Regions from separate parts of the Neobacillus sp. SRL179 genome, predicted to be linked through region 1. Evidence: predicted binding sites of a transcription regulator. Region 1 holds the regulator's gene; each other region holds the start of a gene.

Region 1 (3,175 bases):
CGGCGGCTTTGCGCCCGTTTCGTAGTCGAGGCCCTGGCTAAATTCCGTTGAATAAAGTCTTGCAGATTAGCGACTTCTTGCTGTTGTTTTTCATAGACTTTCAGATCGCGCTCATAATTGGCGGCCTTTTGTTCCAGGTATGAACTATAGTTGCCTGTAAACCGCCCAATTTGCTTGCGTGAGACCTCATATACCTGTGTGACGACTTTATCCAGAAAGTATCGGTCATGGGAAACGATCAAAATTGCCCCATCATACCCCTGCAAATATTGCTCAAGCCAGGAGAGGGTATCAATATCAAGATGGTTGGTAGGCTCATCCAGAATTAAAATATCAGGTCTTGTTAACAATAACTTTCCAAGAGCAAGCCTGGTTTTTTGACCGCCGCTCAAACTTGAAATCATTAAGGAACTTTCCTGAAAGTTTAAACCATGCAGGACAGAACGAATATCAGCTTCATACTGATAGCCGCCCTGTTCTTTAAATTTTACTTGCAGCTGATCATATTCTTTTAAAATTCGTTCGTATGTGGCTGAATCTTCAAAAATACTAGGATCGGCCATTCGTTCTTCGAGCTTGCGCAGCGAATTTTCCAGCTTGCGCAGCGGTTCAAAAACGGTCAGCATTTCATCCCAAATGGACAAATGGGATTCAAGGCCGGTATTTTGCGCTAAATAGCCAATGGTTACTTCCTTGGGCTTGATAATCTCGCCGCCATCATGTGACAGATGACCAGCAATAATTTTCAGTAATGTTGATTTTCCGGCACCATTGCGGCCGACAAGGGCAACACGGTCCCGTGTTTGTAATTCTAGCTTTATATTCGATAAAATAAGGTCAGCACCATAATATTTTTGTAGTTGATTCACTTGCAACAAAATCATTTTTATTCACCTCTATTACATATAAATAGTGTACATTATATCCCGAATGTCGGCAATAAAGCGCGACTTTTGAGTAGTTTGGATACTGGAAATTTGCGTTTTTTGTGAAAAAGTGTCTATTTCGTGCAAAGTTTCACACACAGAATGTGAATAATAGTGTATTATTTTGGGGTAGGAGGATTTTTTATATGGCAGAGTTTACTCATTTTAATAAAGAGGGCAGAGCAAAAATGGTCGATGTTAGCGACAAGCCGGAAACAGCACGGACAGCTCTAGCTCATTCCAGCATTACGGTTAGTAAAGAGATTTTTGAGAAAATAACCAATCATGAAATGAAAAAAGGCGATGTTTTAGCAGTGGCCCAGGTGGCTGGAATCATGGCTGCTAAAAAGACATGGGACATTATTCCGATGTGTCATCCCATCCCTTTAACGGGAGTAAATATTTCCTTTTCATGGGAACAAAGCGAAAACAACAACTATCAATTATATATTGCTGCGTCGGTTAAAACAAAAGGGAATACTGGGGTGGAAATGGAAGCGCTCACAGCAGCCTCGGCTTGTGCCTTAACTGTTTATGATATGTGTAAAGCGGTAGATAAAGGAATGGTCATAGGACCGACCTATTTAGTTGAAAAAACGGGCGGTAAAAATGGCGATTTTAAGAGAAATGAACGGATTTAACAAAGGGATTTGAAGGGGTGTGAGAAATTATGAGTAATGAAACGACGAAGATTCCACAGGCAACAGCAAAACGGCTGCCTCTCTATTATCGATTTTTAAAGAACTTGCATACTTCCGGAAAGCAAAGGGTTTCATCTGCAGAATTAAGCGAGGCCGTAAAGGTAGACTCAGCAACCATCCGTCGAGACTTTTCTTATTTCGGCGCCTTAGGTAAAAAAGGGTATGGATACAATGTCAATTACCTGTTAACATTCTTCCGTAAAACGTTGGACCAAGATGAACTGACAAAAGTTGCCTTAATTGGGGTAGGTAATCTAGGAACGGCTTTTTTAAATTATAATTTTTTGAAAAATAATAATACCAAAATAGAGTGTGCTTTTGATGTGGATCCAGAAAAAATGGGAACAAAAGTCCGTGAGGTACCGGTTTACCATATGGATGAGCTTGAAAGGGTATTAATGGAGGAGCAAATTTCCGTTGCTATTCTAACGGTGCCAGCCCCCGTTGCGCAGATGATTACCGACCGGCTTGTGAAGGCGGAGGTAAAAGGAATTTTAAATTTCACCCCGGCACGGTTAAATGTCCCGTCATCGATTCGGGTTCATCACATTGATTTAGCGGTTGAATTACAATCATTGATTTACTTTTTGAAACATTATCCAACTCAAGAAAAAGAAGAAGAATAAGCAAAAGGGCCTTTCACAAAATGTGGGGGCCCTTTTTTTGGAAAATTTTTATTAGCAGCTTTACATGCGTAACAGTGTTATGTTACACTGTTTTCATGAAAGGGGTTTTCATAAATGAGCGAGGAGTTAATATCGAAAAAAGATTTATTAGATCTTGCCGGGATATCTTACGGGCAATTGTATAGATGGAAGCGGAAGGATCTTATACCAGAAGAATGGTTTATTCGAAAATCCACCTTTACCGGCCAAGAAACATTTTTTCCAAAAGAGAAGATTTTAGAGAGAATTAACAAGATTCAAATGATGAAAGAAAATTTGTCCTTGGATGAGCTCGCTGATATGTTTTCACCTAATATAGGCGATTTGCAGCTGGAAAAAGATGAATTAATAAAACGTAACATTGTTTCGGATATGGTGATGAGCTTTTACTTAACCCACGATAAAGGCAGTCACAAATTTACTTTTACTAGAATGCTGGAAGTTTATGTGTTAGAGAAGCTTCTCCAATCAGGGGAGATCAATCTAGACGAAGGAAAAATGCTGCTTCAGGTATTAAAGGACCATGCTCAGCTAATTAAGCAAAAAAGCTGTGATTTGGTCGTAACGCGGAAGCTGGGTGTATCAACCTGTCTGCTGTTAATAAATGCGGAAGAGTTCCATTTTGATAAAGACACAAAGATGGTCGTGTCATTATCGCTGATGAGTTGTATGGAGGAAATAAAAGCGAAATTACTCTAAAGGAGAATAGCGATGGAAACGAAAAACAGGGGCGACCTGGTTATTAATGGATTAGGTTCATCAAATGGAGGGCAATTCAACCTTGTTACCTTAAATGGCAAGGGAACCATTAACACTGACTTGGAATGCAATGAGGTTGAGTGCAATGGTTCTGGCACGATGAAGGGAAATGTGACAGCCAATA
Region 2 (3,175 bases), 480 kb from region 1:
TATTTGTCACTGCAGGGGACGAGTATGGCGGCACCGCATGTGGCCGGGGCGTGTGCGTTAATTAAGCAGGCCCATCCGAAGTGGACGCCGGCGCAGGTGAAGGCGGCGTTGATGAATACGGCGAAACCGCTCGAACGCAGCAGTAAGGAGCCGGGGTTGGTCCGGCCGATTAAGATTGGGGATCACGGTGAATCATCGAGCTATTATCGGACGTATGAGCAGGGGGCAGGCAGGATTCAAGTGGATGAGGCGATTAAAGCGGCGTCCCTTGTGGAACCAAGCAGCATTCGGTTTGGGAAGTTTACGGATGAGAGTGATCGTCACCAAGCTAAAGTGCGGGTGGAAAATGTCAGTGAGAAATCGCTGCGGTATTCATTTGAGATTCCAAAGCAGGTTGAGGGGCTGAGCTGGCGGTTTCCACTTGGGTTCACGCTTGGTCCCGGAGAATCTAAGGAGGTTAGCGTGGAATTGCTGGTGGACCCGCACGTGTTTAAAGGGAAGATTCATGATGGTTATCTAAGTCTCCAGGCAGGAGCGGCGAAAATTCGGATTCCCTATTTGTATGTGCTGGAGGAGCCGGGTTACCCGCGGGTGATGGGCTTTGATTTTACGGAAGGCGACCGGCAGGGGGAATATCGCTATGAAGTCTATTTGCCGGGCGGGGCGGAGGAATTCGGGATTGCCTTGTTTAACCCGGAGGATTACCGTTTTGTTGGTTATTTAGATAGTGAGACCAATGTGAAAAAGGGGCAGCTGCGAAAGACGCTAAATGTTGATCAACTGCCGGCTGAGGGGACCTATTTGATAAAAGTATTCGCAAAAAAGGCTGGAAAGGAGGACTTTATTGAGAGGATGATTGTGATTGAGAAGCAAGAAAGATAGATTTCAAAGGGGCTGGAGCATTTCCGGCTCCTTTTCTTATTAAGAGTTATAATAAATGTTCACAAAATAGACACAAATTTGTCTTAATTTGTTCCAAAATTACAATACAATTATAGTGTTAATAAAATTTTTTAGAAGGAAGAAATGCAGGGAATAGTTTGTGGATTAAATCACGTAAACTCATTGACATTGATGGGTGGCTATTGTATGCTAACAAAGGGTATGAATGATAGGGTTTTCATTATACTTGTATAGGGTTTACAGCTCTATCATGTTCCCAAAATACCGCTTATGTCCATTGCAGATTCTCTTAAATAGTAAGGAGAGAATAATATGCAAAATGACCGCAATCCATTTAAGGCAATGGCACTTATGACTGCCATTCTTGGACAGCTGGCAGGAGCTACTCTGATCGGCCTTTTCTTAGGGAAATGGCTGGATAAGCAGTGGAGTACAGAGCCAATTTTCTTAATAATCGGATTGTTTATCGGGCTGGCCGCAGGTATTTACTCAATGTTTGTATCGATCCGTCATTTCTTTTCAGGAGATTAACCACCATGCCGGAATTACAGTTAATGTTTATCAGACAGAGAAAATGGATGTTTTTTCTATTATCTATTTATGTACTCGGCTGGGGGTTCACGTCTTATCAATCTATCTTTCTAGGGTTGGTTTTTGGGACGAGTTTGAGCCTCTTTAATTTGTGGTTAATGGTAAGAAAAATGGGGCAGTTTGGCGAATCTGTTTCCCAAGGGAAAAAGGTACGCTCGCTTGGATCTTTTTCACGGTTTGCGACAGCAGCTCTTGCTGTTATTGTAGCCATGAAGTATCCAGAACAGCTTCATCTTATTAGTGTGGTAATAGGACTAATGACATCCTATATTGTCATTATGATAGATTTTTTTATGCATTCTTTACAAATACATAAATAGCGGGGAAGCGAGGTGAATTTTGTTGGAACACGGTGCTCATATAGTTGAATTTATGGGGCTCTATTTTAATATGGGGAACGTCTTAATGATCACTGTTGCCTCATTAATTGTGTTTTTAATTGCGGTTCTGTCGACTCGTAAGCTTGCCATGAAGCCAACTGGCATCCAGAACTTTATGGAATGGGTCATGGACTTTGTTAAGAATATCATTAACAGCACAATGGATTGGAAAGATGGCGGACGATTTCATATTCTTGGTATCACGATTATGATGTATGTGTTTGTCGCTAACATGCTGGGCTTGCCATTTTCAATTGTTATTAATGGTGAGGTATGGTGGAAATCACCAACAGCGGATCCTGCGATCACATTAACGCTAGCTGTGTTGGTGGTAGGGCTATCACACTTCTATGGTGTGAAAATGAGAGGGACAGCCGCTTACGGAAAAGAATTCTTTAAACCGTTTTGGTTTATGTTCCCAATCAAGATTATCGAAGAGTTTGCCAATACACTGACTCTTGGACTCCGGCTTTACGGTAACATTTATGCGGGGGAAATTTTATTAGGATTACTAGCTGGCGGGCTTGCAACTGGTGTTGGCGGAAGTATTGCCGCTATCGTACCAATGCTCGCATGGCAAGGCTTCTCAGTCTTTGTTGGTGCCATCCAGGCATTCATTTTCACCATGTTAACTATGGTTTACTTATCACACAAAGTGAGCAGTGACCATTAATAGTTCATTTATGAACAAATAAAAAATTTATTTATACATTTTAAGGAGGAAAATTACAAATGGGTCTTTTAGCAGCAGCAATTGCAATCGGTTTAGCAGCACTAGGTGCTGGTATCGGTAACGGTCTTATCGTATCTCGTACAGTTGAAGGTATTGCGCGTCAACCAGAAGCTCGTGGTATGCTTCAAACAACAATGTTCATCGGGGTTGCGTTAGTAGAGGCGATTCCTATCATCGCGGTTGTTATCGCGTTCATGGTTCAAGGTCAATAATTTAAACAATAGACGGTTAAAAAATGGCGAAGATCATTTCCATGAGAACCTTCGCCATTCTATTATGTCTATACTAGAAGGTGTCAGGCACCATTCCGTCTATTTCCATTGGAATAATGGTAGTAATGGTGTCAGGCACCGTTAAGTGATAATTTTGGATTGATATAGTGTTTATGTTAGAAACGACTCTTGAAGGGAGTGAACCCGAGGTGTTAACAAGCAGTCTTGTATTAGGCGCAGCTGAATCTGCTGCCCATCACGGTGTTAATTATGGTGATATTTTATACCAATTAGCGATGTTTATTATCTTGATGTTATTGCTGAAGAAGTTCGCATGGGGTCCGTTAATGGGCATT
Region 3 (3,175 bases), 2.4 Mb from region 1:
GCTACTGCCTATACCGCTTCATGTGAAGGATGCTCCGGCACGACAGCTACAGGCGTTGATTTAAATGCTAACCCCGATGCCAAGGTGATTGCTGTTGACCCATCTGTCATACCGCTTGGAAGTAAAGTATATGTAGAGGGATACGGCGAGGCAACAGCCGCTGATACCGGCGGAGCCATTAAAGGAAATCGAATTGATGTCTTTATCCCAACTGAACAAGATGCTCTTAATTGGGGTAATAAACAAGTAAATGTCACAATCATAAACAATTGATAAAAAAACTGCCTAAAGATCTAGGCAGTTTTTTTGTATCTAATTAACTTGCTTGCTTTACTAATACTTCAGATACAACAGCTTTTCTTTGATAGAAGTACCAGTTGAGTACAAAAGAAATGATATAAAAACCAATGAAGAAATAAAAGGCAGTTACATAAGAACCTGTAGATTTAATCGACCAACCGAAAAGTTTTGGGATAAAATATGATCCATATGCTGCAAAGGCAGCTGAAAAGCCGATAACAGGTGCAGCTTCTTTTGGTATAAACAGACTAGGAATCATTTGGAAAGTGGATCCAGAACCTATTCCTGAAGCAAGAAAAAGAATTAAGAAAGACACTAAGAATCCCGTGAATTGTTTACCATTTAAAAAATAGATAACTCCGGCGGCACCAATTCCCATGATGACCAAGACATAAGCAGTAACTTTTGCTCCACCTAGCTTATCAGCCAGCCATCCACCCACTGGTCTTGAAGCAGCAGCCACTAATGCACCAAGGAAGGCTAGTGATATATGTTCTGGAAATTGTGATTTCAGTAACAGCGGGAATGCTGCTGAGTAACCAATAAATGATCCAAAGGTTGCTACATATAAAGCGGTCATAATCCATGTATGCTTCCGTTTTACTATTACAAATTGTTCTGCAACTGATTGCTTAGCACCAGGAACGTTATCCATTTTAAATAAGGCCAGAACGGTCATGATGACGATCGGAATGACCCAAATAAATGCCGCATTTTGCAAATAAACTGCTTGACCGTTTGCTAAAACTTGTTTGTCACCAACTAAAGCGAAGGTTCCTGTGGTAATGATTAAAGGTGTGACAAATTGGACTACAGAAACACCCATGTTTCCTAGACCACCGTTAATACCAAGTGCTGTCCCTTTTTCCTTTTTAGGAAAGAAAAAGCTAATATTGGCTGAAGAAGATGAAAAATTTCCACCTCCAAGGCCACATAGAGCAGCTAATAACAGCATAATGGAAAATGGGGTATCTGGATTTTGAACTGCAAACCCTATACCGATGGCAGGAATTGCTAAGATGGCAGTGGAGATGACAGTCCAATTTTTACCCCCAATCGCACCGACGGCAAAAGTATAAATAAAGCGTAGTGTAGCTCCGACAAGACCTGGAATAGCTGCTAATGTAAATAATTGTTCATCAGTAAAATGAAAGCCAATATCGTTAAGTCTGACTGCAACTACTGACCAAATTTGCCAAACAATAAATGCAAGCATAAGCGATGGTACAGAAATCCATAAATTTCTACGTGCGTGTTTCTTTCCTTCAGCATTCCAGAATTTCTCGTCTTCTGGATTCCAATAGTTAATATGGGCCATGTCTAGTTCCCCCTAAATTAATTTCAAGATTTTATGTTGTTGGTTTGTTTATATTGTTACTATAAATCACTTGATAATATAAAATTTGTGAGGTACGTCACAAAAATCGTGAAGGAACTGTGAACTCAATTGTATCGACATAAAATTGTAAAATTTACACTGATAAGAGGATATTTTACCCGAAAAGAAAAGACCTTCAATTATGAAGATCTTTTGCCTGGATTGCACTTTTATTTGGTTTTTGCTTTTCTTCGTAAAACATTCCTACATAGTTTTTTATTTCAGAAGAGTCGTCCTTAATCGCAGTTATCGTTAACCATTCTTTATAAATTTCATTGTTTTTCCGTTTATTCCATATGTAACCTTCCCAGAAACCATTTGTTATTAAACTATTCCACATCTCTTTATAAAATCCATTGTCATGTTCACCTGATTGGAGGACACTCGGTGTTTTTCCGATTACTTCAGCTTGACTATATCCTGTTATTTTTGTAAAGGCAGGGTTAACACTCAGGATAATCCCATTAACATCCGTTACACAAATACCATCTAAAGCATTGTTTACGATTTTTGCTGAAATATCAAGTTTATCTTGATAGTAAAGCCAAACAACAATGACAAGACTTGCAAGTGAGAATTCGGATAAGGCCATAAAACCAATTGCATAATGTCCTGTCCAATTAAATAGTATGGTTAATATGAGCGGTGGAAAAAAGCCGCCAAGACCACCCATTGCTGCTACTATTCCATTAACAATACCTGCTTGCTTTGAAAAATATAATGGGACTAACTTAAAAATGGCACCGTTCCCGATTCCTGCAAAGGAGGCTACTAACAGACAACCGAAAGAATAAATTGGAAGTGAGGGTGTAAAGGACAATAGAAATCCTGCAAAAGTTAAACTTAAAAAAACAGCCATTAATATCAGAAATGGATTTATTTTATCCCCAACCCAACCACCTAATGGTCTAAAAAGAGTAGCCAAAGCAATAAAACCAGCGGTGCGCAAGCCTGCGTCTACCTTATCCAATTCAAAATGATTCACTAGAAATGAAGGTAGATAAATAGTAAAAGCCACAAAAGAACCAAATGTAATAAAATAAAACAAGCTTAAGAACCAAAGTTTTGGATTTTTATACACATCTTTAATTTGATCTACTAACGGGTTGTTTACTTTTCGTTCCTTCTTGTCTCCAAAGAAGAAATTTAATGCAGCAAAAAGGAGCACCATTACTAGAAAAAGTTTAACTGTGTTTCTCCATCCAAATGCATTTGCTAGTACAGGAGATGCAAAGGAGGTAATCGCTGTTCCAATATTTCCTGCTCCATATATACCATTAATAAATCCATGTTTTCCCTTTTCATAATATTTTGGTAAGGACGTGACACCAATTGAAAAAACAGCTCCCCCAATACCAAGTAAAAGGCCACTCAGAATTAACATAAATAAGGTATTTGCATAACTTAGGACAGCAATCGGTAAAAGCAGAATAATAAAACTAATGAAGAATAAAATTCTTGCTCCATATCGATTAGTCCAATATCCAAGTGGAACTC

The links. The regulator Rex, encoded in region 1, represses fermentation and respiration genes when NADH is low (regulators of the CRP and FNR family bind a similar motif). The targets are predictions, from matches to a motif close to TTGTGAAATATTTCACAA.
Region 2: a site for Rex is predicted at 1,041-1,058, ahead of AC4E8C_RS23890 (AtpZ/AtpI family protein). Genes of this name have one in related genera too.
Region 3: a site for Rex is predicted at 1,704-1,721, ahead of AC4E8C_RS14595 (NarK family nitrate/nitrite MFS transporter). Genes of this name have one in related genera too.

The regions. Positions count from the first base shown of each region.
Region 1 is NZ_OZ481792.1:280,407-283,581, forward strand. Features, by position in the region: gene AC4E8C_RS01545 (ABC-F family ATP-binding cassette domain-containing protein) at 1-884, opposite strand, end outside; gene moaC (cyclic pyranopterin monophosphate synthase MoaC) at 1,073-1,567, shown strand; gene AC4E8C_RS01555 (redox-sensing transcriptional repressor Rex) at 1,597-2,253, shown strand; gene AC4E8C_RS01560 (YhbD family protein) at 2,368-2,991, shown strand; gene AC4E8C_RS01565 (polymer-forming cytoskeletal protein) at 3,004-3,175, shown strand, end outside.
Region 2 is NZ_OZ481792.1:4,861,935-4,865,109, reverse strand. Features, by position in the region: gene AC4E8C_RS23895 (S8 family serine peptidase) at 1-882, shown strand, start outside; gene AC4E8C_RS23890 (AtpZ/AtpI family protein) at 1,216-1,434, shown strand; gene AC4E8C_RS23885 (ATP synthase subunit I) at 1,440-1,814, shown strand; gene atpB (F0F1 ATP synthase subunit A) at 1,837-2,547, shown strand; gene atpE (F0F1 ATP synthase subunit C) at 2,607-2,819, shown strand; gene atpF (F0F1 ATP synthase subunit B) at 3,029-3,175, shown strand, end outside.
Region 3 is NZ_OZ481792.1:2,979,486-2,982,660, reverse strand. Features, by position in the region: gene AC4E8C_RS14600 (3D domain-containing protein) at 1-273, shown strand, start outside; gene AC4E8C_RS14595 (NarK family nitrate/nitrite MFS transporter) at 317-1,618, opposite strand; gene AC4E8C_RS14590 (MFS transporter) at 1,815-3,175, opposite strand, start outside.